2 regions of the Candidatus Pelagibacter sp. FZCC0015 genome follow, and region 2 is predicted to be linked to the other one. Evidence: riboswitches for the same ligand, from Rfam matches in the RefSeq annotation. Region 2 holds a riboswitch; the other holds the start of a gene.
What was found. A riboswitch is a leader RNA that binds a small molecule or an ion and turns the genes downstream of it on or off. The one in region 2 is predicted to bind S-adenosylmethionine.

Region 1 (15,064 bases), 260 kb from region 2:
CTAAAGGTCTTAATATTTTTGTTAAAAGTAATGTTAAAGTATCCAATAAAGACATGGGCTTGTCAGTTGCTTGTGATGGTGTTTGTCTAACTTTAATTTCATATAAATCCAAAATTATGGAATTTTATCTTTCGAAAGAAACAATAATTCGATCAAAATTCAAATTTTTAAAAATAAAAGATAAAATAAACTTAGAATTACCTTTAAAATACGGTACAAAAATTTCAGGACATATTTGTCAAGGACATGTTGATACTGTTGGTAAAGTATTAAGTATTAAAAAAATAGATAAATCATTTCTTTTTGACTTTGATTTACCTAAAAAGGAAAGAAAACATTTAATAGAAAAAGCATCAATCTGTGTGAATGGTATTTCTCTTACAATTTCAAAAGTGACTAAAAAAGGTTTCCAAATTTGGATTATCCCTCACACCTACAAAGAAACGAATTTATCAACTTTAAAAAAATCTAGTTTAGTTAACATAGAGATAGATATCTTGTCTAAATACGTTAGGAATTATTTTAATGGAAAAAAATAATTTTGCGTCAATAGAGTCAATTATTAGTGTGGCTAAAAAAGGTGGTATGTTTATTTTAGTAGATGATGAAAAAAGAGAAAATGAAGGAGATTTAGTTATTTCAACCTCGGACACAAATGCAAAGAACATTAACTTCATGGCAAAATACGGGCGAGGCTTGATTTGTTTAGCACTTGATTCACTTCAAGCAAAAAGATTAAATTTATCTTTAATGTCTCCAGTAAATCAATCAAGAAACAAGACAGCATTTACAATTTCTATTGAAGCAAAAAAAGGAATAACAACAGGTATATCTGCTAAAGATAGAGCGAAAACAATCAAAATTGCTTCAAAAAAAAATGTAAATAAAAGTGAAATTGTTTCACCTGGTCACGTGTTTCCAATTATTGCTAAAGATGGTGGTGTTCTTGTTCGAGCAGGACACACTGAAGCTTCAGTTGATATATCTAAATTAGCAAAAAAAAATAACTCAGCTGTAATTTGTGAAATCATGAATGAAGACGGTACAATGGCGAAAGGTCAGCATTTATTCAATTTTGCAAAAAAACATAAATTAAAAATTGGAAAAATAGAAGATCTGATCGCATATAGGCTAAAAAAAGAAAAACTTATTAAACTTAAAAAGCAAAGCAAGATTGATGTAAAAAATCAAAAATACAATATTAGAATTTATGAGAATCTTTTAGATGGTTCAGAGCACTTCGCATTAATAAAAGGTAAAATAAAAAAAGGTATTACTCCACGAGTAAGAGTAATTTCTTCTAATGTTGTACAAAATTATCTAATAAATCAATCACTACCAAATTCATTTAACAAGACTTTAAATTATTTTAAAAAATATCAAAATTGCGTTTTAGTTTTTATCAAAGATTCAAATTTAAAATCAGTAACTCAGACTTTAAAAGATTATAAAAACAAAGACTTTTATAAAAAAGGAAATGATAAGTTAATAAGAAATTATGGTATAGGAGCTCAAATTATTAAAGACTTAAAAATTAAAAACATGATATTAATCACCAAATCACCAAAAAAAGTTATTGGTCTTGATGGTTATGGTATAAAAATTACAAAACAGGAATTAATTTGATGAAAAAAAAATATTTAATTGTTGTAGCAGATTATTATAAAGATATTGCTGATGGTTTAATAAGCAGTGCTCTAAAAATAATTCCAAAAAAAAATATAATAAAAATTATTAAAGTACCTGGTGCTTTTGAAATTCCAGTTACAATCTCTAAAAATTTAAATAAATATGATGGTTTTTTAGCTTTAGGATGTGTAATTAAAGGTCAAACTCCGCACTTTGATTTTATTTCTCAAGCTTCAACAGATGCTATAATGAAATTATCTATAGATAGTAAAAAACCAATTGGAAATGGAATAATTACCTGTCTTAATATGGCTCAAGCAAGAGCAAGAAGAAAAAAAGGTGCTGAAGCTGCAGAAGCTGTGATTTCAGTTTTGTCTCAAAAATGAGAACTCATTTTAATCCAAAAAATAACCCTAGAGTTATAATTATTCAGAAATTATATGGTAAATTTTATAATGAAGATGATGCTTTAGATTTTCCAAAACACAGATTTAAAAAATTTATTAAAGATATTGTTTTAGGCACGATAGAAAGAAACGATCTTATTTTAGATGAATTAAATAATAAATTAGGAGATGAATTCGTATTTGAAAAATTAGATAAAGTTTTTCAAACAATTTTAAAAGCAGCAACTTATGAATTTATGTATAAGCCAAATTTATCTATAAATATAATTATTAAAGAATATTTAAATTCATCTAATTTTTTTCTTGAAGATTCACAAACAAAGTATCTTAATGCTTTATTAGATAACGTTGGAAAAAAATTAAGATCTAACAATGCATGAATTTGATCTAATAAATAATTATTTTTTTAAAATAGCTAAAAAAAATAAATCTGCTCTTAACCTAAATGATGATGTTTTTTTTGATAAAAAAAGAGGTGTTGTTATATCTGTTGATACATACAATATTGGTACGCATTTTTATGATTTTAAATCCCCAGATTTAGTAATTAAAAAAATATTAAGATCATCAGTTTCTGATTTAATTTGTAAAGGTGTAAAACCAAAGTTTTATTTTATTTCTGGTTCTGGTAATAAAAAAACATTTACAAAAAACAATTTATATAAAATCTCAAAATCACTTAAATCAGAACAAAATAAATTTAATATTGACTTATGTGGTGGTGACACAACTTTTTCAAATAAACTAAGTTTCACAATCACTTCATTAGGATATGCGAATAAAATAATTTATCGTAATAAAGCTAAATTAAATGATGACATTTATGTTACAGGAAATTTGGGAGATAGTTATATAGGTCTTAAAGTATTAAGTAATAAAGCTAGATTTAAAAATAAAGACAAATTATTTTTTTTAGATAAATATTACAAACCAGAGTTACCTTTAAATTTAACAAAATATTTATTAAAATTTGCAAACAGCTCTATCGATGTTTCAGATGGATTAATTGATGATTTGGCAAAAATGATTAATAGACAAAGTTTATCATTTCACTTGTTTGAAAATAAAATACCTGTTTCCAATAAATTGAGTAATTTAATTAAAAAACAAAGATTGAATAAAATTAATCTAATTTCTAATGGAGATGATTATCAGGTGTTATTTACTGCAAATATTAATAAAGCTAGAATCATTCAAAAAGCTTCTAAAACAACTGGAATTAAAATAACTAAAATTGGTAAAATTGTATCTGGTAAACATAGATCTTTGATATTCGATGAAAAAGGCAAGCAAATACGAGCTAAAACCAAAGGTTATATTCATCAGTTTTAGAAGTTAATCGTTGTCTTTTCTATCTTTTTTTGTATTGTGCGGGCTTAAAAATTTAACAACCAACAACTTAAGGTTATTATGAGCGGAACAGTCGAAACAATACTATTATACACAATTGGAGCTGGTTTATTATCTATCGTTTATGGATTTTTAACTGGTAAAAACATTCTTAATTCAAGTGCAGGAAATGCAAAAATGCAAGATATTGCATCTGCAATTCAAATTGGTGCAAAGGCATATTTAGCAAGACAATATAAAACTATTGCTATTGTTGGTGCTGTAGTTTTAGTAATTGTAAGTATTGCATTTAGTCCACTAGTAGGTCTTGGTTATCTAATAGGTGCTGCATTATCAGGTATTGCTGGTTACGTAGGAATGTTAGTTTCTGTAGAAGCTAACGTTAGAACAGCTGAAGCATCAAGAAAAGGTTTAGCTCAAGGTCTTTCAGTTGCTTTTAAATCTGGTGCTGTAACTGGAATGTTGGTTGCTGGTTTAGCATTATTATCTATAGCAGTTTATTATTATATATTATTGAAATCTAATGTTGAGGAAAGAGAAATTGTAAATGCTTTAGTTGCATTAGGTTTTGGTGCTTCTCTAATTTCTATCTTCGCAAGATTAGGTGGTGGAATTTTTACAAAAGGTGCTGATGTTGGTGCTGACTTAGTTGGAAAAGTTGAAGCTGGAATTCCAGAAGATGATCCTAGAAATCCTGCTGTGATAGCAGATAACGTTGGTGACAACGTAGGAGATTGTGCTGGTATGGCTGCTGATTTATTTGAAACATATGCTGTTACAATTGTTGCGACAATGGTTTTATCTTCAATTTTCTTTGTTGGTGATCTTAATATGATGATTTACCCTTTATCCATTGGTGCTGCATGCTTGTTAACATCTATTGTTGGAACATTTTTTGTTAAACTTGGAAAAAGTAATAACGTTATGAATGCCTTATATAAAGGATTTGTTGTCTCTGCAGTAGCGTCTTTAGTAATACTATGGCCTGTTACAGATCATGTAATTGGTTTTACAAATGAGTACACAATAAATGATAAGACATTTAATGGAATGGATCTATATTATTGTGGTGTGATAGGATTAGTTATTACTGGATTATTAATCTGGATTACTGAATACTATACAGGAACAAGTTATAGACCAGTAAAATCTGTTGCTTTATCATCAACAACTGGTCATGGTACTAATGTAATTCAAGGACTAGCTGTTTCTATGGAAGCAACTGCAATACCAGCATTAATTATTGTTGCTGGAATTCTTATTACAAATTCTATTGCTGGACTTTTTGGCATTGCTATTGCAGTAACTACTATGCTTGCATTAGCTGGAATGGTTGTTGCATTAGATGCGTACGGACCAGTTACTGACAATGCTGGTGGTATTGCTGAAATGTCTAACCTTGATAAGAAAGTTAGAAAAACAACAGATGCTCTAGATGCAGTAGGAAACACAACTAAAGCTGTTACAAAAGGTTATGCAATTGGTTCTGCTGGTTTGGGTGCTTTAGTTTTATTTGCTGCTTACACAGAAGACATCAAACATTTTTCGAAAGAAGCTGGATCTGCATTAGAGGGTATTGTAGTAACTTTTGATTTATCTAATCCTTATGTAGTGGTTGGTTTATTAATTGGTGGAATGTTACCTTATCTTTTTGGTTCAATGGGAATGCAAGCTGTTGGAAGAGCAGGTGGAGCAGTTGTAGTCGAAGTAAGAAGACAATTTAAAAAATTCCCTGGTATCATGAAAAGAAAACAAAAACCTGATTACGCTAAATTAGTAGATTTACTTACTGTCGCTGCTATCAAGGAAATGATTATACCATCATTATTACCAGTTTTATCTCCAGTCGTTCTATATTTTATAATTCTATCGATTGGTGGACAAGTTGCTGCCCTAGCTTCGGTTGGTGCAATGTTACTTGGTGTTATTATAACTGGTTTATTTGTTGCGGTATCAATGACTGCAGGTGGTGGTGCATGGGATAATGCAAAAAAATATATTGAAGATGGAAATCATGGTGGAAAAGGTTCAGAAGCACACAAAGCTGCAGTAACTGGTGATACGGTTGGCGATCCTTATAAAGATACAGCTGGACCAGCAGTAAACCCAATGATTAAAATTACCAACATAGTAGCTTTACTTCTTCTAGCTGTTATCGCTGGCTAATTTCTTTACGTTTTTTGGCCCTCTGTCCAAGAGGGTCATTAATCTTTTGTCTCATACTTGACATAAAGTCATAAATAAAAGAGTTTCGTTTGAAACCTGCTTCTGTTGTTGCTTCTACAATTTTAATGTTTTCCATATCTTCTTTATTATAAAATTCTTTTTTTTTTAAAATTCCATTACTATCTATCTCTAATACCAACACATCATTTTTGAAAATTTTCATTCTACCTAAATTTTTTAACTTAGATTGAGTTTGTTTCCGCTCAATATAAATCCATACATCGTTGTCAAATTTACTTGTTGTAGAAGGGTTGCCTAAAATTTTTCTAATGTCGTTTTTATTACTTTCATTTATTGTAAGTTCTAATTGTTTTTTTTCTAAAAAAGGTACACCATGATGTTTTACCACAGGTTTAAATGAGCAATTTGAAACTATAAAAGATATTAAAATTATATATAATATTTTATTCATGAATGAAAAATATATTCATATTTATAATAATTTAATTAATTACACTAGAAATAAAGATTTATATAAAAATCTTAATAGAGAAGATAGTTTTTCTGATCGATTGACCCTTTTTTTACTACATTTTTCTTTTTTTTTGAAAAATTATAAAAATGAGGAAAATAAGAAAATTCTACAGGAAATTTATGACTATAATTTTAGGCAACTTGAATTGAGTATTAGAGAAGTGGGATATGGAGATCAATCAATAAATAAAAAAATGAAAAATTACATTAATTTGTTTCATTCCATGGTTTCTGAAATACATTTCTGGGATGATTTATCAAGGTCAGAAAAATTAAAAAAAATCTCCACTTTTTTAAGTGATTTTCATAATAATGAGGAATTACTAGAATATTTTGAACATTTTAATAGAAATTTATCAAAAAAAACTTTGAATTCTTATTTAAAAAGTGTAAGTAACCCATAATTATGGCTGTACCAAAACGAAAACAAACCCCTTCCAGAACTGGAATGAGAAGAGCTCAAACAATGAAATTTTCAACTAAAAATATAGTTGAAGATAAAAAATCAGGTGAATACAGGCTATCTCATCATTTAGACCTTAAAACTGGGATGTATAAGGGAAGACAAGTTTTAGACCCAAAAGAATAGTATATTATAATCTATTAAAATGTCAGATTTGATTAAAATTGCAGTAGATGCAATGGGTGGTGATGGATCACCAAAGAAAATAATAGATGGTATTATTTTAAATCATTCTGCAAATAAAAATAATTTTTTTAAAATTTTTGGTGACAAGAACATAATAAATCCCTTAATTAAAGGAAAAATACCTACAGAATTTTTTGAAATAATTCATACAGAAAAAAAAATTGAAAGCACAGATAGTCCTCTAGAAGGTGCAAAGAGAGGTAAAGATACAAGTATGTGGCTTGCTATTCAAAGTGTTAAAGATAAAGAAACAGATATTGTTATATCTGCTGGGAATACTGGAGCTTTACTAGTTGTATCAAAATTAAATTTAAAAATGATAGAAAATATCGATAAACCTGCGCTGTCTGCTTTGTGGCCAAATAAAAAGGGTATGAGCGTTGTATTGGATTTAGGTGCCAACATTGAATGTAGTTCTAAAAATTTATCAGACTTTTCAATTATGGGAGCTTCGTTATATACCTCACTATATCCGAATGACAAACCAAACGTAGCATTATTAAATATCGGTTCAGAAGAATTAAAAGGCAATGAGACTATCAAAGAAACTTATCAATTATTAAATGAAAAAAAATCAGATAATTATAACTTTGCTGGTTATATTGAGGGAAATCATCTTATGGATGGAGAGGTTAATGTAATAGTTTCAGACGGTTTTACAGGAAATGTTGCATTAAAAACTGCAGAGGGTACTGCGAATTTTATAACCAGTGAATTAAAAAATGCTATGACAGGTACATTAATAGGTAAAATTTCATCTTTACTGAATATATCAAACTTAACAAAATTTAAGAAAAGACTAGATCCAAGATTATATAACGGAGCAATTTTTATTGGTTTAGACTCTCCAGTTGTTAAAAGTCATGGAGGTACTGACTATATTGGCTTTTCAAACTCTCTAGATGTTTGTCATAGAATTGTTAAAGGTAATTTGATAGAAAAGATTAAGCAAAATATTTAATATGAGAATTAATTTAACTAAAAAAGACTTAGTTAATTTGGTTTATATGCAGCTTGGATTTTCAAAACAAATATCAGAAAATTTAATTGAAGATTTTTTATCAACGATCGTATCTAATATTAAAGAGAAAAAAAAATTAAAATTATCTAAATTTGGCACTTTTTCTATCAGACAAAAAAAATCTAGAATTGGGAGAAACCCTAAAACTAAAGAAACAAAAGTAATTTCAAGCAGAGATGTTGTTTTATTTAAACCATCAAAAGAATTTAAAGAATTTGTTAATTTAAAGGATGATGGATAAATCAGATAGCGCCTACAAAACTATTGGTGAAGTAGCTAAAATATTAAATCTAAAATCTAATGATAAAGGAGCTTTACCTACACATGTAATTAGATTTTGGGAAACTCAATTTAAACAAATTAAACCAAAGATATTAAATTCAAATAGGAGATATTATGATGAGAAAACAATAAATCTCCTAAAAAAAGTTAAATTTTTACTTAAAGATCAAGGTATGACAATAAATGGTGTGAAAAAAATATTAAATAATGAAGATTCTTTAAAGCTTGACGAAATTGCAGATAAATCTATAAGAACTGAAAATTTAAGAAATAAGTTAATAAAAATTTCAAATAAATTAAAAGAACTTAAAAATGGCAAAAAAAACACACGTTAAAGTAAGAATGGTTCCTGAGGCTAAACCAGATAGTCCTTATTTCTACTACGTTAAAAAACCTGCTGGTGGTGAAAAAGCTAAAGTAAAACTTTCAGCAAAAAAATACAACCCAGACACAAGAAAACATGAAATGTTCGTGGAAAAAAAGCTTCCTCCACATAGCAAGTAATTATTTTTTCTTAAAGTTTCTCTTTTCATAATCGATATAGGACAAAATCATATTTTTCCATATTCGATTAGTAATTTTAGGATCAATCTTTAGTTTTTTAGATTTTGAGTGAATTTTTTTAAGTATAAAATTGATACGCTTTTTATCTACTATTTCTTTTTTAAATTCTTTAAGTTTTAAAACTTCTTTTACAAGATTGGTTCTGTATTTAATCAAGGATAACAACTTATTATCTAACTTATCTAATTTAGATCTTATTATTTCTAATTTTTTTTTGTTTTTAGGCGACATTTAATTTATTGGTTTAATTAATAATTATTATATTTATCTAATCATGTACAGTCAGAATTATTCTTTAAATTCTCAATTAAAAATATGGATGATCACTTTATTAGTGATGATCGTGCTTATAATTTTAGTGGGTGGCCTAACCAGATTAACTGACTCTGGCCTATCTATTACTACTTGGGAACTTTTTGTTGGTACATTTCCTCCTTTAACAAATGACAAATGGATAGAATACTTTGATCTTTATAAAGCAATTCCAGAATATAAAGAGCAAAATTTTAATATGACTTTAAATGAATTTAAAATTATTTTTTGGTGGGAATGGGCGCATCGTCAATTGGGGAGATTAATTGGTCTAACTGTTCTTTTTCCAATGATCTATTTTACAATTAAAAATGGTTTTTGGATTTTAAAAGAATATTCAATTATTTTTTTCTTAGTGTGTTTTCAAGGATTTATTGGATGGTACATGGTATCAAGTGGATTAATTGATAGAATTGATGTTAGTCATTATAGATTATCACTACACTTAGTTACAGCTTTTATCATTTTGTCTATAGTTTTTTGGAAATATTTAAATCTAACTGATATAAAAATTAATCATATTAATATTCAATTAAACTCAATTAAATTTTTTTTATTATTATTATTTTTACAATTAATAATTGGAGCATTTGTGTCCGGGATGGATGCAGGTAAAATTTATAATACTTGGCCTTTAATGGGCACATCATATTTCCCGGATGACAGTGTAATAAATGATTTGTTTGATCTCACAGTATTTGATGATCAATCACTTGTTCAATTTATTCATAGAAATTTAGCTTATTTAATTGTCATAATATATTTTTACATGCTTTATTTTGTTTTAAAAAATGCAAATATAAATTTAAGAATTCCAATCTTCATTATTGGAATTTCTTTATTGATTCAAATTGTTTTGGGTGTTCTTACAATTTTATCTGGAGTAAAAATGATCTATGCATCTCTACACCAGATAAATTCTGTTTTAATAATACTTTCAACTTTGTATTTTCTTTATATTACAAAATATAAAGACAATGCTTATTAGTTTCTATTCGTAGACATATAAACCACAAACTAACTAACAGCTTTTAAATTACCTTTAGAGGATTTATCTAAAGCTTGATCTAAATCATCAATAATATCATCTATGTGTTCTAGACCTATGCAAAGTCTCACATAGCCTGGTGTTACTCCAGCTGCAGTTAGTTCATCTTCTGTTAACTGACTGTGTGTAGTTGTAGCAGGGTGAATAGCTAGACTTCTTGCATCACCAATATTAGCAACATGGTAAAACATTTTTAAAGATTCAATAAATTTTTTTCCAGCATCTATTCCTCCAGCTAATTCAATACCAACTAATGCACCATTTCCATTTTTTAGATATTTTGTTGCACGACTTGATATTTCTTTATCATGTTCGGTAGCGTAAATTACTCTATTAATGGCTTTGTGTTTTTTTAAGTAATCAACGACTTTAGCCGCGTTTTCACAATGCTGTTTCATTCTTAAAGCTACAGTCTCTAAACCTTGAATGACGCCAAATGCATTATCAGGTGATAGGGCAGAACCAAGATCTCTTAGCAATGTAACTCTTGCTCTAACCGCAAAAGATACATTTGCTCCTGTTAATTCTGGCACTGCTTTACCCCAAACAACTCCACCATAACTAGCGTCAGGTTCGTTAAATAAAGGTTGTCTTTTAGCATCTGCAGTCCAGTCAAAATTACCACCATCAACCAGAGCACCACCAACAACTGTTCCATGTCCAGCTATGTACTTTGTAAGTGAATAAACAACTACTGCAGCACCATGTTCAATTGGTTTACAAATAACTGGTGCAGCTGTGTTATCCATTATTAATGGTATATTATGTTTTCTTCCAATATCGGAAACTTCCTTAATTGGAAAAACCCTTAAATATGGATTTGGTAATGTTTCACCATAAAAAGCTCTGGTTTTGTCATCAATAGCTTTCTCAAAGTTTTTAGGATCTGAAGGGTCAGCATACCTAACTTCAATTCCAAGTTTACTTAAAGTATGTGTAAACAAAGATACAGTTCCACCATATAAATCTGTTGAACTAACTATGTTATCTCCAGCTTGTGCAACATTTAAGATTGCAAAAGTAGATGCAGTTTGACCTGAAGAAACCGTTAGACTTGCTAGACCTCCTTCAAGAGCAGACAATCTCTTTTCTAGAACATCATTAGTAGGATTCATGATTCGTGTGTAAATATTCCCAAACTCCTTTAGTGCAAAGAGATTTGCTGCGTGCTCTGTACTATTAAATTGATATGATGTTGTTCTATATATTGGTACAGCTACAGAATTTGTTGCTGGATCGCTTCTATAGTCACCACCGTGTATGGCTATAGTTTCTGGATTGTTTCTTTTTGTACTCATTTTACTCCTTTTTTAGTGCTTTAACTTTATATAAGGCGCACAATACAGTTCAAATGCCTACCAATTTGCAATGTTGTGAAAAATTCCTTTTTAGCAGTTATAAGCCCGCAATAGGATCAAATCGGCAAGTACTTTTTAGCATATAAGCTACATAATTCAAGCTAAATATAAAATTGACTTTGTAATTATTAATAGTATTAATCCTCGCACAATGACAAAATTCACTAAAAAAGACCAATTAGCTTCATCTTGGTATGAAATAGATGCAAAGAATGCAGTAGTTGGAAGATTAGCAACTGTAGTTTCAAATATCATAAGAGGTAAGAATAAAACTACATACACTCCTCATATGGATGATGGTGACTTTGTGGTTGTTAAAAATATTGAACAAGCAAAATTTACTGGAAAAAAATTTCAAGATAAAAAATATTACAGACACACTGGTCATCCAGGTGGAATTAAGGTTACAACACCTGAAAAACTTCATGAAAAAAAACCTGGAGAAACTTTAAAAATGGCAGTTAAAAGAATGTTACCAGGTGGAGTATTGGGCAGAAAACAATTAACAAAATTAAAAATTTATGCAGGAAATGAACACCCTCATTCAGCACAAAATCCTACAGTTATTGAGTTAGACAAATTAAATAGTAAAAATATAGCTAGAAACTAACATGGAAAATACTCAATCAGCTTCAAAATCTCCTAAATTAAAATTAGATTTTAAAGATAGCAAATATGCTACAGGAAGAAGAAAAACATCAATAGCTAAAGTTTGGTTAAAAAAAGGTTCTGGTAAAATTTATGTTAATGGTAAATTATTTAGTGATTATTTTGCTGATGAAACACATAAAATGCAAATTACAAGACCATTTGAGATTATTAATCAGGCTACAGATTATGATGTAAGATGTAGTGTAAAAGGAGGAGGACCTACAGGCCAAGCAGGGGCTATGGTTCATGGCATATCAAAAGCTTTGGTATTATTTGATGAAAATCTAAAAGCCACCTTAAAAGCAGAGAAACTTACTACCAGAGACTCAAGAGCAGTTGAAAGAAAAAAACCTGGTAGAAGAAAAGCTAGAAGAAGCTTCCAATTCTCTAAAAGATAATTTTTTTTTAATTTTTAACTGTTATAATAAAAAATGCCTAAGCTTAATGCATTAGTTGCTGGATCAACTGGATATATTGGTGTTCAATTAATTAAATTATTAGTTAAACACAAATATATTAATATTAAATACCTTTGTGGAAACTCTTCTGTGGGTAAACACGTCAAATTTTACGATAAATCTTTATCTAAATATAAATTACCAAAAATTTTAAAATTTAATAAAAAATTATTAAAAGACGTTCATGTTATTTTTACAGCACTTCCAAATGGGGAAGCGCAGGATATATCTAAACATTTAAGCAATAATCATACTTTAATAGATCTTGCTGCAGATTTTAGATTAGAAAAAGCTTCTGATTATTTAAAGTGGTATAAACAAAAACATCGAGCAACTAATATAATAAAAAAAAGTATTTATTTACTTCCTGAAATTAATAGAAAAGAGGTTAAAAAATATAATATTATTTCATGTCCAGGATGTTATCCAACATCAATATTGCTTCCTCTATTTCCTTTATTTAAGAAAAATTTAATTAAATTAAATAATATAATAATTGATTCAAAATCTGGATATTCAGGCGCTGGTAGAGGAGTTCACAAAAAGTATAAAGATAAAAATTTATATGAATCTTTAAGTGCATATGGAGTTGGTTATCATCGTCACAATTCTGAAATAGATCAAATGTTAAGAAAATTTACAAAGAAAAAATTTGAATTTAGTTTTACTCCCCACTTATCACCAATGTTCAGAGGTATTTTGAGTACTATATATGTTGATTTAGAAAACAATATTTCACAAGCTAAAGTATTAAAAACATTAACTAGTTTTTATCAAAATGAGAGTTTTGTAAAAATATTAAAACCTGACTCTTTGTTAAGTACCAATGAAGTAATAAATACTAATAACTGTTATATTTCTGTGTGCAAATCTAAATATAGTAATAAAATTATCATTCTATCTGCTATCGATAATTTGATTAAGGGTGGAGCAGGTCAAGCTGTGCAAAATTTAAATAATAAATTTAATTTTCCTGAAAAGACTGGTTTAAAATGAGAAAATTTATAATAATTTTTTTTTCATTAATATTAGCTAATTGTTCTTTAAACAAAGATTCTCAATATTGGACAGAAAATTCTATTGAAAATAAAAAAAATCAAAAAAAAATAAATCAAATATTAAAAAAGGCAGACGATATAACGTCAATGACTTTAGAGGAATATGAGATTTATATAGATGACTATACAAAAAAAAGTAAATATCCGGATATAAGTAAATGAGTAAATTAATTAATATTGCAGTAGTAGGACTTGGCCAGGTCGGCAATTATTTGCTAAACGAACTAAATACAAAAAAGAAAGATATTGAGCTTAAAACAGGTAAGAAAATAAATGTAGTTGCAGTATCTGCAAGAAGTATTAATAAAAAACGAAAATTTAAAGTTAATAAAAAAATATTTTACAAAAATCCTTTAGAAATTTTTAAAAAAAATAACATTGATATATTGTTTGAAGCTATAGGTTTATCAGATGGAATTTCTAAAAAAGTTGTAGAAACTGCTTTAAAAAGTAAAATCCATGTTATTACACCTAATAAAGCTTTAATATCAAAACACGGCAATGAGTTAGCAAAACTTGCAGAAAAAAATAAAGTTAATTTGGAATTTGAAGCATCAGTTGCTGGAGGTATCCCGATATTAAGATCTATTAAAGAAGGATTAGCAACAAATAAAATATCAAAGGTTTATGGAATTCTTAACGGCACTTCAAATTATATTTTATCTGAAATGGAAAATTCAAATGAAAATTTTGGTGACGTTTTAAAAAAAGCACAGATGCTTGGTTATGCCGAACCTGGTAATCCTAAATTAGACTTAAACGGATTTGACGCATTTGCCAAAATAAGAATTTTATCTGCTTTAGCTTTTAATAGTAAAATTTCAAAACATAAATGCTTAATGGAAGGAATAGAAAAAATAGAATTGAAAGATATTAAAATTGCAAATCAATTAGATTTAAGAATAAAGCTTCTTGGTATTTCTGAGTTAAAGAATAATCAACTTTTTGAGACTGTTCATCCATGCTTAGTTAGTATAAAATCCTATATAGGTAATGTAAATGGGGTAATGAATGCAGTTATCCTGCAAGGTAAACCTGTTGGTGAAAGTGTATTACAAGGTGAAGGAGCAGGACCTGGTCCAACATCATCATCATTACTTTCTGATTTGTTATCTATTTTACGTGGTAACATAAAGAAACCTTTTGGTGTTACTGTTTCAAAGCTTAAATCTTTAAAACCATACAATGTAAACAATTACGTTAATTCATTATATTTAAGGTTTGAAGTAAAAGATAAACCTGGTGTATTATCTCAAATAACTAATCGCCTAGCTAAATATAAAATATCTGTAAAAAGATTGATTCAGACACCTGATAAGAAAAATAATAAAGCAACAATTGTTATAATTACACATAAAACATCTGAAATTAATTGCCATAATTGCTTATCGATATTTAAGAAAAATAAAAATATATTAAAAACACCAACATTAATTAGATTGCTTGGTTAATGGAAATTTATTTAAAACTTTTTGAAGTTTTATTTCCAGTTTTTTTTATAGTTGGTATTGGATACTACTTAGGTAAAAAAAATCCAAACTTTGATAACTCTTTTATTACCAGTTTTGCTTCAAATG
Region 2 (15,064 bases):
TAACAACAGTTGTGACAGGTTTATATGGTAAAAAACTCCCAAATCAAAATGGAGCACCACTTAGAATATTTATTCCATGGAAGTACGGTTTTAAAAGTGCCAAAGCAATTGTTAAAATTAAATTTGTAGAAAAAATGCCTACCTCGTCCTGGATGTGGGCTTCTCCTAGAGAATATGGGTTTTACTCAAATGTTAATCCTAATGTTGATCATCCAAGATGGTCTCAAGCAACTGAAAGAATAATTGGTGAAGGTGTTTGGGCGCCTAGAGTAAAGACCTTAATGTTTAATGGTTATGGAGATGAAGTTGCAAGTCTCTATAGTGGTATGGATTTAAAAAAAAATTATTAAATTAAATTGAGAAGCTATTCTAAAATTATAGTTTTTTTTCTCTCGCTTTGGCCAATCTACTTAATTACTTATCAAATAGTTTTTAACCAATTAGGTCCAGAGCCTGTGGATAGAATTATTAATCACTTTGGTGAATGGACATTAATTTTTATTTTTTTAACTCTTTCAATGACACCACTTAGGAAAATAACTAAATCGTTAGAATGGATCAAATTTAGAAGAATGCTTGGTTTGTTCGCGTTTTTTTATGCATCTGTTCATATGCTGAGTTACGTTGGTCTAGATTACAGATTTGATTTTGAACCATTGATAAATGATGTTTTAAAAAAGAAGTTTATTTTTATTGGTTTTTCAGCTTGGCTTTTATTAATCCCTCTTGCTGTAACATCATCTGAAAAAATGGTTAGACTGTTGAAGCAAAATTGGAAAAAAATTCATAGATTAATTTATATAATTGGGATTTTTGGCGTACTTCATTATATTTGGCTATCAAAAACAATATTTTTTAAGCCACTTATATTTTTAATACTTTTAATAATTCTTTTACTTTTTAGGGTTAAAATTACTAAATCAGCTTCTAAAATCTGAAACCTTATCGAAATCTTTAAAGGATTTAAGGCTACTTATATTAATAAAATTTGTTCTATTTTTAAGCCTTTTAACCATAAACTTTGCTCCAAACTGACCTTTAATATTTTTAAATTTTTTTATCAAAGAAATATCAAAACCAATGGGATTACCTAATCTATTTTTATATTTTAATGCGTGAACTAAAAATTTTTTAGTTTTTATAGATCTGCAAATTTTATTAATGTCTGATTGTTTAACAAATGGCATATCAGACTGAGCTACAATAAAGCCGTCGTCATTTTTAGATACTTTTTTTAATCCCATTTTTATAGAAGAGGCCATTCCTTTTTTATAGTTTTTGTTATAGGTAAAAATAATCTTTTTATTTTTTTTAATTATTTTTTTTACTTCTTTATATTGATGACCAAGAACTATAATGATTTTATTTGCTTTACTTTTTTTTAATACATTTAGTGAATAATTAATTAGAGGTTTATTTTTATATAATTTAATAAGTTTATTTTCTGATTTCATTCTTTTGGACAAACCAGCGGCAAGCAATATAATTTTAATCATTTTAATTCGTAGGTATCCCAAGTAGTTTTTTCAGAGACTTTATCGTATAAGCTTTTAGCTATTTTATTGTCGTTTCTTGTTATCCATCTAATTAATCCCCAACCATTCTTTACAGATATATTTTTTAACTCATTTATTATTTTTTCTCCTATTTTTTTTCCTCTATGCTCTGGATCCACAAACAAATCATCTAAAAAACCGATGTATTTTCCTCTTAATGGACTTGGCATTTTTCTATAGTGAGCCAGTGCAATTACTTTAGAATTTTCTTCATAAACTACACCACTTACTTCATTATTTTCATCAAATAACCATTTCCATACTGTTGTTAATATTTCATCATTCATTTCAACTTTATAAAAATCCGCATAGCCTTTATAGAGTTTTTCCCAATCTTTTTTATCTTCTATTTTAATTGGTCTAATCACTTTTTATAAGTTTCAGAAACTAGTTGAGCTATAATAGATAAAGCAATTTCTGGAGCAGATTTACCTCCAAGTTTAATTCCAATTGGTCCATGAATTGAATTGATTTCATCATTAGTAAATCCAGCTTCACTTAATCTTTGACATCTGTTTTCATGAGTTTTTTTACTACCAAGTGCTCCGATATAATAAAATTTATTCTTTAGAGCGAATTGTAAAGCAGGATCATCTATTTTTGGGTCATGTGTTAAAGCTATTAAGGCTGTATTTGAATTTGTTTCAATTTCTTCAAAAGCCTCTTTTGGCCATTTATTAATAACTCTAATATCAGGAAATCTTTGCTCAGATGCAAAATATCCTCTTGGGTCTATGATACTAATTTCAAAATTTAAACTTTTTGCAAAATCAACTAAGTATTGTGCAATATGTACAGCACCGACAATAATTACTTTTATTGGTTTTATATAAGTTTCAACAAATATTTCTGAATTTTCTATAACCCCATTTTTTTTTGACTTAAAAAATTTTTCTATTTCATTTGTGTATTTTGAAAACTCTCCTTCTGGAGAAGTCCCAGGTATATAAATCTCACTATTCCCGTTTTCTAAATTTGTAAGAATTGCAAACTCAGTTTTTGATGATTTTTTTTTTAAAATTTCTTCAAGTGTTTTAAATTTCATTAGTGTATCTGCTCAATATATACTGCAATTTCTCCACCACATGCGAGTCCCACTTCCCATGCACTCTCGTTTGAAACTTTAAATTCTATTTTTTTACAAGGCTTATTGTCTTTAATTAATGACAGGCATTCACTTACAACTGCAGACTCAACACATCCGCCAGAAACAGAACCTGAAAAATCTCCCTTTTCATTGACAATCATTCTGCTACCAACTTGTCTCGGTGATGATCCCCAGGTTTGAATTACCGTTGCTAAAACTACTTTTTGATTAGCTTTTATCCAATCTTGAGCTTCGTCTAAAATTTTCTCATCAAATGAATTTTTCATCTGATAAAATATAGTTTTTAACTAACAAGCATCAACGGCTTTTTTAGCCTGCGTGACAACTAAACTAGCTCTATACTCTGCAGAAGCATGGATATCTGAGTTCATATCAGAACTATCAAGATCCATTCCGTCTATTGATGAAGAATAAAAATTGCCTGAAAGTGCTTTTGCTATTTCTTTATCATTATAAACACATGATTTTGCACCTGTAACAGCAACGTTTACATCACTTTTATGTTTTGCGACATACACACCTACAACTGCATACCTGGATGCAGGATTAGGATGTTTTTGATAGCTTGATTTTTCTGGTATCTGAAATTCTACAGCTTCAATTAACTCACCTTTTTTTAAAGCTGTTTCGAACATTCCTTTGAAAAACTTTGACGCTTCAATTTTTCTTTCGTTAGTATGTATTGTAGCGTTTAAAGCTATACATGCTGATGGATAATCAGCTGATGGATCGTTATTTGCGATTGAACCGCCTATCGTTCCTCTATTTCTTACTTGTGGATCGCCAATTCCTTCAGCCAAACTAGACAATGACGGAATTGCTTTTTTAACATCTTTAGAATTAGCAACTTCAACATGTTTAGTTGCAGCTCCTATTGTAACTGATTTACCGCTTACTTTTATTCCACTTAATTTTTTAATATTTTTTATATCAATTAAATCCTTATAAGTGGCTAAACCTAACTTCATTGAAGGAATAGTAGTCATCCCTCCTGCTAAAAAAGCAGAACTAGATGAAGCAAGTTTAGATGCTTCTTTGCTATCTTTTGCTGAATGATAATTAAAATCTTTCATAAACCTCCTATGCTGCTTTTGAGTTAGATTTTTTTAGATTTTTACAAGCCTTCCACACTTTTTCAGCCGTAGCTGGCATAGTAACTTCTTGTCCACCTAAAGCATCAATTACAGCATTCATTACTGTTGGTGGTGCTGCTATAGCTCCAGCTTCTCCACAACCTTTAACTCCCAAAGGATTTGTGGTTGCGTGTGTGCAAGTATATCCAATATTGAACTCAGGAAAATTATCTGCACGTGGCATCGTATAATCCATATAAGACCCTGTCATCAACTGACCAGTCTCATCATACTCTGCGTTTTCATACAATGCTTGACCTATACCTTGAGCAAGACCTCCATGAACTTGTCCCTCTACAACCATTGGATTAATTATTCTTCCAAAGTCATCACAAGCTGTATATTTTTCAAGCTTCACATGTCCTGTTTCAGGATCTATCTCAACTTCTGCAATATGTGTTCCTGCTGGGAAAGAAAAGTTTGAAGGGTCATAAAAAGAAGTTTCTTTTAAACCAGGTTCGTCACCTTCTGGTAATGGAGATTTCATTTCATCTCTAACACCAGGTAAATAACAAGCAAAAGCTACTTCTCCTATTGTTTTCTTTTTATTCGATTTAGAAACAATAAATTCACCATCTTTAAACTCAACATCTTCAGGATTTGCCTCTAACATTTTTGCTGTAACTCTTTTACCTTTTTCAACTATTTTTTTACAAGCATTAACAATAGCAATACCACCCACAGCTAAAGATCTAGAACCATAGGTTCCCATTCCAAATGTTCCTTTATCTGTATCTCCATGAACAATGTCTATATTTTCTATTGGTACACCTAACTCATCCGCAGCTATTTGAGCAAAAGTTGTTTGGTGACTTTGTCCATGGCTGTGTGAACCTGTGTAAACAGTGACTTGTCCCGTTGGATTGAATCTTACTTCTGCAGACTCCCATAATCCCACTCCGCATCCTAAAGACATTACTGCAGCAGAAGGAGCAATACCACATGCTTCAAAATAAGAGGTAACACCAATACCTCTAAGTTTGCCTTTAGCTTCAGACTCTCTTCTTCTTGCCTCAAAACCTTTATAGTCTGCCATCTGTTTAGCTTTTTCCATTCCAGCAACATAATCTCCAGAATCTACTGTATGAACTAAAGTCTGTTTAAAAGGGAATGCCGTAGGGAAATTTTTAATTCTAAGTTCAGTTTTATCTATCCCTAGTTCCATGGAAGCTTTTTCAACTAATCTCTCAATTGTGTATGTAGCTTCAGGTCTACCTGCACCTCTATAAGCATCTACTGGAGCTGTATTTGTATATACAGCTTTGACGTTTGTATAAGCTGCTGGAATTTCATAAACTCCAGTTGCACAAGGTCCAAATAAATAAGTTGGTGTCACTGTGCCAAATACTCGAGCATAAGCTCCAAGGTTTGCTATAGTTTCATTTTTAAAACCAAGAAACTTTCCATCTTTAGTAACCGCTAATTCTGCATGAGTAACATGATCTCTTCCATGAATATCAGTTAAAAAAGATTCTGATCTTTCTGCAACCCACTTAATAGCTCTATTAATTTTTTTAGCTGCCCAGCTACAAACAATATCTTCGTTATAGACATTAATTTTTGAACCAAAACCACCGCCAACATCTGGAGCTACAACTCTTAACTTATGTTCAGGAGCTACATTTCCAAAAGCAGACATTATCAATCTTGATAAATGTGGATTTTGACTTGTTGTATATAAAGTAATCTCTTCAGATGCTGCGTTGTAATCAGCAACACATGCTCTTGGCTCCATTGCGTTTGGAATTAATCTATTATTAATGATATCAATAGAAATTACTTTGTCAGCCTTATCAAATGCTTCTTTAACTTTTTGTCTATCCCCTAATAGCCAGTCAAAACAAAGATTTTTATCAATTCCTTCATGGATAGTATCTCCATTCATAGCGTCTGCAGTACTTGTTACTGCTTTTAATACTTTGTAATCAACTTCAACTTTTTCCGCAGCTTCTTTTGCTTCTGCTAAACTTTCAGCAATTACAACAGCAACAGGGTCTCCAACAAAATTTACATTGTCTTTAGCTAATGGTGGATTTCCAGGACACTTCATTTCTGTACCGTCCTCACTTCTAATTGCCCAACCCGCAATCAAACCTCCAATTTTATCATCAGCTATTTCTTTACCAGTAAGTATACTTACTACACCTGATGATTTTAATGCTTTATCAATATTTAATTTTTTAATTGATGCTCTTGCATGTGGAGACCTAACAAAAATCGCGTAAGTTTGATTTGCTAAATTAATATCTGCTGTATATCTGCCTTTACCAGTTAAAAACCTTTTATCCTCTTTTCTCTCAACTCTAGAACCTACTAAACTTGCCATTTTCTTTTTTCCTCCTTAAAATTACATTTTTGTTGCTGCTTCTTTAACCGCGGCAACAATATTTTGGTATCCGGTGCATCTACAAATATTTCCCTCTAACCAATCTCTAATTTCTGTATCTGATGGTTTTTTATTTTTTTGTAGAAGATCAATTGCACTCATAACCATTCCTGGTGTACAAAAACCACACTGTAAACCGTGAAGTTTTTTAAATGCTTCTTGCATTGGATGCATGTTTCCATTTGTTTCTAAACCTTCAATAGTTGTAACTTTTGATCCATTAACATCTGCTGCTAAAGCAGTACAACTTTTTAAAGAATTTCCATCAACATGAACTACACATGCTCCGCATTGACTAGTATCACATCCAATATGTGTACCTGTTAGCTGTAAATGCTCTCTTAAAAATGTAGATAGTAAAGTGTTATCAGGAGCTTCTTTTTCAACTTTTCTTCCATTAACTTCTAATGAAATTTTACCCATAATCTCTCCTTATAAATAATAATAGGATTTAATCATTTTGAGAATATGAAGGCAAGCATCAAATTGAACACTACTTAGACTAGAATTTTATTTTAAAAACATCCAATAAATTAAGAAGATTCCAAGAACTACTGCGGCAGTTAAATAACCATAATCAATTTTTTTTTCAGGGGTTTTTAGATCAGCTATTGATGAGTTTTCTTTTTCTTCAACTTTTTCAGAAGAAATTAATTCCGAAAATTTACCAAAAAAAATATCTGCCATCTTTTTTGCTGTCATATCAATAAGTCTTGAACCTACTTGTGCAATTTTACCACCTACTTGTGCTTCAACAGAATAAATTAAATTTGTTCCTTTGTCTGTATCTTCAAGTTTAACTTTAGCTTCTCCTGAAGCAAAACCAACCAAAGAATTTCCAGATCCTGAAATCTTGTAGCTGTTAGGAGGATTTAAATCTTTCAATTCTATATCACCAGAAAATGTAGCATTAAAAGGTCCGATTTTATTTGTGGCTTTTGCAGAAAATTCTGTATCAGATTTTTTATTAAATTCTTCACATCCAGGAATAGCTTGTTTTAATATTTCTGGATCATTTAAAGCATCCCAAACTTTTTGTTTTTCTAAATTAATTTTATAAGATCCTGTTAATTTCATAAATTAAACATATAATAAATTATGGACGAAAATACAAAAAAAGAATTACAGTCTGCAGCATTTGAAAGACTTATATCTCACCTTAGAGAAAGAAAAGATGTGCAAAATATAGATCTAATGAATCTTGCAGGTTTTTGCAGAAACTGTCTTTCCAAGTGGTACAGAGAAGAGGCTGGAAAAAAGGGGATTGAAATTTCTGATCCTGATGCAAGAGAGCATGTATACGGAATGCCTTACTCTGAATGGAAAGACAAATATCAAAAATAATTATTTTTCCTTAAGTCTAGGAAATAATTCAACAAAATTACAAGGTTTGTGATTGATATCTAGCTGATGTTTTAATATTCCTTCCCATGCATCAGTAACACCTCCAGAAGATCCAGGTAATGCAAATATATATTTACCATTGGATAAAACTGCGCAAGCTCTAGATTGTATAGACGATGTTCCAACTGTTTTAAGACTTATTGTTCTAAAAACCTCTCCAAAACCAGGTATATGTTTATCTGCAATTTCGTCAATCGCTTCAGGGGTTATATCTCTTCCTGTAAGACCAGTTCCTCCCGTAGTTATAATGACATCTATATCTTTTTGATTAGTCCATTCTTTTAGAATTTTTACAATATCTTCTTTATTATCTTTGCAAATTTTTCTATCAATTAATTGATGTTTAGCTTCTTTAATTTTTTCAACTAAGATTGCACCCGATTTATCATTATCAAATGTTCTTGTATCTGTTACAGTTAATAAAGCTATATTTACATCCATAATTTAAAAATGATTATATTATCAATTCTTTTTTTTGTAACTGCATTAATATACTCAAGTGTTGGTTTTGGGGGAGGCTCAACATATCTTGCAATACTTTTAATTTGGGGTGTACCTTACGCAATATTTCCCGTTATAGCCCTTGTATGTAATATTATTGTTGTATCTGGTAATTCTATTAATTTTATAAGATCTAAAAATATAAACTTTAATTTACTTTTTCCTTATTTAATTGGCTCTATTCCTTTTGCATTTATTGGAGGATCAATAACAATTGAAAAAAGTTTATTTGAGATTTTATTATTTTGTGTTTTGTTGGTTGCAGGCATTTTTTTATTAATTGAGAGTAAATCTTTTAATAAAGAGAAAATTAAAATTAACCAAATACCAAGAATAATCTCAATTTCTATTGGATCTATAATTGGCTTTATGTCAGGGTTAGTAGGAATTGGTGGAGGAATTTTTTTAAGCCCCCTTCTATTTTTAATGAAAGCTGGATACCCAAGACATATAACCAGCAGTGCATCTTTATTTATTTTAATCAATTCTATCTTTGGAATAGCTGGACAGCTTACAAAAGATCAGGTTTTAGATCAGGTTACTAACTATTGGCCATTGTTTTTAACGGTGCTTATTGGAGGACAAATTGGTAGCTTATTAAACATTAAATTTTTATCGAACAAAATATTAGCTATACTAACTTCTTTTCTTGTAATTTTTGTCGCAATAAGAATGGGAATTAAACTTATAGCTTAATATTGAATAAATTTGCTTTTAAGATATTTAGAGAATTATGAAAAATATAAAACCCTTTGGTCCATCCATAGGAAAGACAAAAATTTCAAAGAAATTTTTAGATATCTTAAATAAAGAGATTGATAATAGAGTTTTAACAAAAAATAATGATTATAGTTCTAAATTAGCTAGTCAGATTAAAAAAGAAATTAAAATTTCAAATAATTTTATAAAAAAAAATTTAGAAAGAGAAATAAAAAAGAATATCAAAAATTTTCTTAAAAATGAAAAGATTAAAAAAGTTAAAGATATAAAGATATTAAATTTATGGGTAGTTAGTCAATTTAAAGATGAATATAACCCAATCCATTATCATGATGGAGATTTATCTGGTGTTGGTTATTTAAAAGTACCAAAAAATATGACTAAAAATAAATTTTTAAAAAACAAAAAAGATAAGACTAACGGCACAATTGATTTTATTAACGGACAAAGAGGTTTTTTGAGCAGAAGTATTTATAATATTGTGCCAAAAGAAAGAGACTTAATAATTTTTCCAAACTATTTAATGCATACTGCTTATCCATTTAATATTAATGCTGAAAGAAGATCTTTTTCTTTTAATGCTAAAATTATTTTAAATAGATAGTTTACAAATATTTAATTATCATTTAAAAGGGTAATTGCCGATTTGATCCTATTGCGGGCATAAACTGCTAAAATGGAAATCCCAAAATAATCAAATAAGCAAGGTAGTTGAACTGTATTGTGCACCTAGCATTAAGCTAAAGCACTAAAAAAGTGAGGACACAATGAATATTAATTTTTTTAAAGAAACGAGAATATTGGATGGTGGAATGGGTCAAGAGCTTTTGGCTCGAGGTATGAAGCCTAATGGAACTTTATGGAGCGCTAATGCGATACTAAATTCTGAATATCATGAATTGGTAGAGAGTACTCACAAAGATTTTGTAAAAGCTGGGGCAGAAGTAATTGTTACAACAACTTTTACCACAAGAAGAAAAAGACTAAGTGAAAACAACATTGAAGGTAAATTCGAATATCTTAATAAAAAAGCAGGAGAAATTGCTTTAAAAGTAAAAAATGAATATCCAAATATAATGATTGCTGGAGGTTTGCCACCTCAACGTTTAACTTATGAAGAGGATATAAGAAGTGAGGTTGAAATCACTAAAGACTTTAATGAACAGGCTAGATTATTAAATGAATACGTAGATTTTTATTACTTTGATGTTTGGAGCAGCATTAGAGAGTTTAAATGTGGTATTGAGGCAATTAAAGAATTCAAAAAACCTTATTTAATAGGAATTCATATTTCAGAAGGTACAAAGTTACCTAGTGGTGAAAAAATTTCGGATATTAAAAGTATTATTGATGGAAATCTTTTAGGCGTTATGTTGTCTTGTGTTTCACCTGAAAATTATGAGCAAAATCTTGAAGAAATCAAAAAATTAAACGTACCATTTGGATTTAAATTAAATGGATTTATGACCACTAAACCAAAAAACGGATACACAGCTAATTATTTAAAAACTAAGGGAAATCCAAATGAGTTTTTAGGAAAAAGACATGATCTTACACCAGATAAATTTCATGAAATTGCAAAAAAATTTAAAGAAAATGGAGCAACAATTATTGGAGGTTGTTGTGAAACTGGTCCTGCTCACATAAAAGCAATGGCAAAGCTTAAGTAACGTTTTTATAATCTGCTTTTCTTGCTAAATATATTCCAATAAATACAGCAATTAATGCAACAATAATTTTTGAGGTAATTATTTCATTAAGAAATATGTATCCTAAAATAATTCCAAATATTGGAATGATATATGAAACCTGTGAATGAAATATGAGACCATTTGTTTTTAAAATTCTGAATCTCAATAACCATGCTATCCCAGTAGGAAAAATTCCTAAATATATTACAGATATAATAGATTCTGTTGAAGGATTTAACATCCAAGGTTTTTCAAAAATTAAAGTGAATGGAAGAAGTATAATTGTAGACCAAATTAAAATTGAACCCGTAACATTTTCATTTTCTTTGTTGCTTATTTTTAAAGTTATAACTCCTCCGATTACATAACAGGTAGATCCAAGAAGAATCAAAAGTGCAGCAATAAAGTTATTTTCATTAATTAAAAAGTTATCTGAAAACAAAAATACTATTCCTGAAAATCCAATTAATAATCCAATTGTTTTTAAAAGATTAAATTTTTCTCCTTTTAAAAAAAAGTGAGCTAGAACTGTTGAGCTTAATGGTGTCGTAGACATCAAGATAGCTGCTAAGTTGCTTTGAACAAAATTCACTCCATAAGATATTAGTATGAATGGAATAACTAAATTTACCAATCCAATGATTGCAAACCACTTCCAATCCTTTGAAAATGCTTCAATTTTAATATTTTTATAAAAACATAAAATTAAAACTGGTATAGCTCCTAAAAAAGATCTTAAAAAACCTATTGTAATGGGTCCAAATGAGTATGTAGCAATCTTTATATTAAAAAAAGCAGAAGCCCATATTAATGACAACAAAGATAACAATAAATAATCAACTAATTGTGGTTTTCTCATTCTGTTATTTCTTTTATTTCACCAGAAGTTAAAGCAATTAGATTTTCAAAATTTATTTCAAAAACTGCATTAGGATGGCCTGCAGCTGCAAAAATTGAAGAGAATCTACTTAAGGTTTCATCTATAAAAATTTTTATTTTTATTAAATGTCCTGTTGGCGATACTCCACCAATTGTATATCCGGTAATTTTTTTAACATCATCAGGGTTTGCCATTGAAACATCTTTTTCATCTAAAATTTTTTTTAATTTATTTAATGAACATCTTTTGTCTCCAGATACTAAACATAAAACAAAACTGTCCCCTGCTTTGAATAGTAAGCTTTTAACAATAGCTCCGACTTTGCAACCTAAAGCTGTAGCTGCATCTTTTGCTGTTCTTGCGGTTTGTTCTAAAACAATCACTTTTAGATCTGGGCTAAATTGTTTCAATGATTTTTCAGCTCTTAAAACTGGTTCTTTATTTAGTATTGAATTCACAAGTTTAATAAATTTAATATTTTAGTGACTAATTACACTACTTATGTGAAAATTGCATAGGTGTTATTTATTAAATAAGCAATATTTTTAAGCATTTTTTTGCTAATTAGTCCAAACAAAATTACATAGGAGACAAAATGAGTGCAGCAAACGTATTAAAATTTATCAAAGAAAAAGAAGCAGAATTTGTAGATCTAAGATTTACAGATCCAAGAGGAAAACTTCAACACTTAACTATGGATGCTTCTATAGTTGATGAAGATATGTTGAATGAGGGCGTCTTTTTTGATGGTTCATCTATAGCTGGTTGGAAAGCAATTAATGAGTCTGACATGATTTTAAAACCAGATACTGCAAGAATGTTCATGGATCCTTTTACGTCTCATAATACTGTGGTTTTGTTTTGTGACATTCTAGATGCAATTAAAAAAGATCCTTATGAAAGAGATCCAAGAGGTGTTGCTAAAAAAGCTGAAGAATATTTAAAAGCTTCAGGTATAGGTGATAAAGCTTTTTTTGGACCTGAGCCAGAATTTTTTGTTTTTGACGATGTAAGAATTAAAAATGATATGAATGAGTGTGGATTTAAATTAGATAGTAAAGAAGGTCCTTACAATTCAGGTAAAGAATACGAAAATGGAAATATGGGTCATAGACCTCAAATTAAAGGAGGATATTTCCCAGTACCACCAGTTGATAGTGAACAAGACATGCGTGGTGAGTATCTTAAAAATTTGAAAGAAGTTGGTATTAAAGTTGAAAAACATCACCATGAAGTTGCTCCTAGTCAGCACGAACTTGGAATGTATTTTGGAACTTTAGTAAATCAAGCTGATAACGTACAATTATATAAATATGTTGTTCAAATGGTTACACATTCATTTGGAAAAACTGCAACATTTATGCCAAAGCCAGTTGCTGGTGATAATGGTTCAGGGATGCACATCCATCAATCTATTTGGAAAGGTGATACGCCAGTATTTTCAGGTGATGCGTATTCTGGATTAAGTGAAACTGCACTACATTACATTGGCGGAATTCTAAAACATGCTAAAGCAATTAATGCTTTTGCTAACTCTACAACAAACAGTTACAAAAGATTAATTCCTGGTTTTGAAGCTCCAGTTCTTCTTGCGTATTCAGCAAGAAATAGATCTGCCTCTTGTAGAATACCGATCACGTTAAGTAAAAAAGGTGCAAGATGTGAGATTAGATTCCCAGATGCTGCAGGAAACCCGTATTTAACTTTTGCAGCTATGTTAATGGCTGGAATTGATGGAATAAAAAATAAAATTCATCCAGGTGAGTCTTTTGATAAAGATTTATATGAATTACCACCTGAAGAAGTTAAAGCTATCCCAACAGTTTGTGGTTCTTTAAGAGAAGCAATGGAGAGTTTAGATAAAGACAGAGAATTTTTAACTCAAGGTGGTGTCTTTACTGATGATCAAATTGACGCTTATATTGCTCTGAAATTTGAAGAAATTCACAAATTCGAACATGCACCTCATCCTGTAGAGTTTGAGATGTATTACAGTAGCTAATAAACTTAATTACTGTCTAGTTGTAGCAATTGTATCTTTGTTAACACCTTTTTTGACTACGTAATCTTGTGTTCCGTTAGCACCGGTTTCCACTTCTTTACGAAGTTCTTTAAAGAATGTTTTTTCCTTTAAAGAATCTTTTAAGTTTTTAACAAGATTTTTAAACTCAAATTTGTTCATATAGAATCTATATACTAGATATGCATATGATGCAATACAGATATGCAAGGAATGGGATAATACAACTTATGATATTTTGAAGGACTCTCCGCAACCACATCTCTCAGTTTCATTTGGATTGTTAAATACAAATGACGAGGATAATTCTTCTTTTTTATAATCCATTTCAGTGCCAAGAAGATACATAATAGCAGCTGAATCAACGAATACCTTCACACCCTTATCTTCAATAATTTCATCATTAGGATTTAACTCTTTTGTATACTCCATTACATAAGACATCCCTGCACAACCACCTGATTTGACTGATACTCTGACACCAATAGAATCTTTTTCAGCATTAGCCATTATTTCTTTTATTCTTAATGCTGCGTTATCACTTAATTTAATTATCGGGTTCATTATAGATTCAATTCCAATTTTGCTGCTTCTGACATCATATCTTTGTTCCACGGTGGATCCCAAACTAACTCAAGATCAACATCCTCTATACCTTCAACTTGCATTGCACCATCTTTTACTTCTTTAGGTAAACTTTCTGCTACTGGACAATTTGGTGTAGTCAAAGTCATTTTAATTTTAGCAAACTTATCCTCCTCTACTTTAATATCATAAATTAATCCCAATTCGTATATATTTACAGGTAGCTCTGGATCATAAATTTTTCTTATCTCTTCTATAATCTGTTCTTTTTTAGACATATTTAATTCTCGGTTTTTACCTCTTCTTTATTTTCATCAAAAGCAGAAACTAAAGTATGCCATGATAGTGTTGCGCACTTAACTCTCATTGGATACTGTTTTACTCCAGATAAACTCATCAGCTTAGTCTTTTCATCTTCATCTAAATTTTCTGACTCTAATTCTGGATTTTCTTTAATCATGCCTAGGAAGTCTTCTACTATTTCTTTGGCCTCATGTTCGTTTTTACCTTTGATTAAATCTGTCATTATAGAAGCTGATGCCATTGAAATTGCACATCCACTACCTTCAAAGGAAATATCCTCTACAATTCTTTGTCCGTTTAATTTTAAATAAACATGAACATTGTCTCCACACAAAGGATTATTTCCTTTAGCATCTTTGTTAAAATCTTCAGTCTTACGAAGATTTCTTGGATTTTTTCCATGCTCCAATATTATTTCTTGATATAATTCTTTTAAATTCATTATAAATTAAATATTTTTTTACATTTATTAATCGACTCATTTAGCTGATCTAAATCATCTTTTGTATTATAAACTCCAATTGATGCTCTCGCGCTCGCAGGAATATTTAATTTGTCATGTAAAATTTGACAACAATGATGGCCTGCTCTTATTGCTACACCATCCTCATCTAATATTGTTGCTATATCATGAGGATGTACTCCTTCTAAAATAAAAGATAACACTCCTCCTTTAATTTTTGGATTACCAATCAGTTTAACTGAATTATTCTTTTTTAATAATTCTTGCCCATACTCAACTAATTCTGCTTCATGTTTCATAACATTTTCAATTCC

Region 1: it holds a riboswitch for S-adenosylmethionine, as region 2 does, so the genes downstream of both, DT059_RS06510 (O-acetylhomoserine aminocarboxypropyltransferase/cysteine synthase family protein) here and DT059_RS05080 (homocysteine S-methyltransferase family protein) in region 2, are expected to answer to the same signal.

The regions. Positions count from the first base shown of each region.
Region 1 is NZ_CP031125.1:1,227,083-1,242,146, reverse strand. It holds gene DT059_RS06585 (riboflavin synthase) at 1-539, shown strand, start outside; gene ribB (3,4-dihydroxy-2-butanone-4-phosphate synthase) at 526-1,626, shown strand; gene ribH (6,7-dimethyl-8-ribityllumazine synthase) at 1,626-2,015, shown strand; gene DT059_RS06570 (transcription antitermination factor NusB) at 2,012-2,416, shown strand; gene thiL (thiamine-phosphate kinase) at 2,409-3,368, shown strand; gene DT059_RS06560 (sodium-translocating pyrophosphatase) at 3,447-5,552, shown strand; gene bamE (outer membrane protein assembly factor BamE domain-containing protein) at 5,539-6,024, opposite strand; gene DT059_RS06550 (ubiquinol-cytochrome C chaperone family protein) at 6,023-6,490, shown strand; gene rpmF (50S ribosomal protein L32) at 6,493-6,675, shown strand; gene plsX (phosphate acyltransferase PlsX) at 6,695-7,696, shown strand; gene DT059_RS06535 (HU family DNA-binding protein) at 7,698-7,997, shown strand; gene DT059_RS06530 (MerR family transcriptional regulator) at 7,987-8,373, shown strand; gene DT059_RS06525 (50S ribosomal protein L33) at 8,351-8,542, shown strand; gene DT059_RS06520 (chorismate mutase) at 8,543-8,833, opposite strand; gene DT059_RS06515 (COX15/CtaA family protein) at 8,877-9,902, shown strand; gene DT059_RS06510 (O-acetylhomoserine aminocarboxypropyltransferase/cysteine synthase family protein) at 9,932-11,260, opposite strand; SAM riboswitch class V at 11,262-11,328, opposite strand; gene rplM (50S ribosomal protein L13) at 11,472-11,930, shown strand; gene rpsI (30S ribosomal protein S9) at 11,932-12,369, shown strand; gene argC (N-acetyl-gamma-glutamyl-phosphate reductase) at 12,403-13,425, shown strand; gene DT059_RS06490 (hypothetical protein) at 13,422-13,649, shown strand; gene DT059_RS06485 (homoserine dehydrogenase) at 13,646-14,938, shown strand; gene DT059_RS06480 (AEC family transporter) at 14,938-15,064, shown strand, end outside.
Region 2 is NZ_CP031125.1:964,893-979,956, reverse strand. It holds gene msrP (protein-methionine-sulfoxide reductase catalytic subunit MsrP) at 1-350, shown strand, start outside; gene DT059_RS05145 (sulfite oxidase heme-binding subunit YedZ) at 456-938, shown strand; gene DT059_RS05140 (nucleotidyltransferase family protein) at 921-1,496, opposite strand; gene DT059_RS05135 (GNAT family N-acetyltransferase) at 1,493-1,924, opposite strand; gene DT059_RS05130 (XdhC family protein) at 1,921-2,601, opposite strand; gene DT059_RS05125 (XdhC family protein) at 2,601-2,930, opposite strand; gene DT059_RS05120 (FAD binding domain-containing protein) at 2,952-3,737, opposite strand; gene DT059_RS05115 (xanthine dehydrogenase family protein molybdopterin-binding subunit) at 3,745-6,123, opposite strand; gene DT059_RS05110 ((2Fe-2S)-binding protein) at 6,145-6,606, opposite strand; gene DT059_RS05105 (SRPBCC family protein) at 6,694-7,260, opposite strand; gene DT059_RS05100 (DUF1244 domain-containing protein) at 7,282-7,527, shown strand; gene DT059_RS05095 (molybdenum cofactor synthesis domain-containing protein) at 7,528-8,028, opposite strand; gene DT059_RS05090 (sulfite exporter TauE/SafE family protein) at 8,038-8,784, shown strand; gene DT059_RS05085 (putative 2OG-Fe(II) oxygenase) at 8,822-9,412, shown strand; SAM riboswitch class V at 9,505-9,568, shown strand; gene DT059_RS05080 (homocysteine S-methyltransferase family protein) at 9,576-10,478, shown strand; gene DT059_RS05075 (DMT family transporter) at 10,471-11,358, opposite strand; gene DT059_RS05070 (YbaK/EbsC family protein) at 11,355-11,837, opposite strand; gene glnA (type I glutamate--ammonia ligase) at 11,975-13,381, shown strand; gene DT059_RS07300 (hypothetical protein) at 13,391-13,561, opposite strand; gene DT059_RS05060 (HesB/IscA family protein) at 13,628-13,963, opposite strand; gene DT059_RS05055 (SUF system Fe-S cluster assembly protein) at 13,963-14,262, opposite strand; gene sufU (Fe-S cluster assembly sulfur transfer protein SufU) at 14,265-14,729, opposite strand; gene DT059_RS05045 (aminotransferase class V-fold PLP-dependent enzyme) at 14,729-15,064, opposite strand, start outside.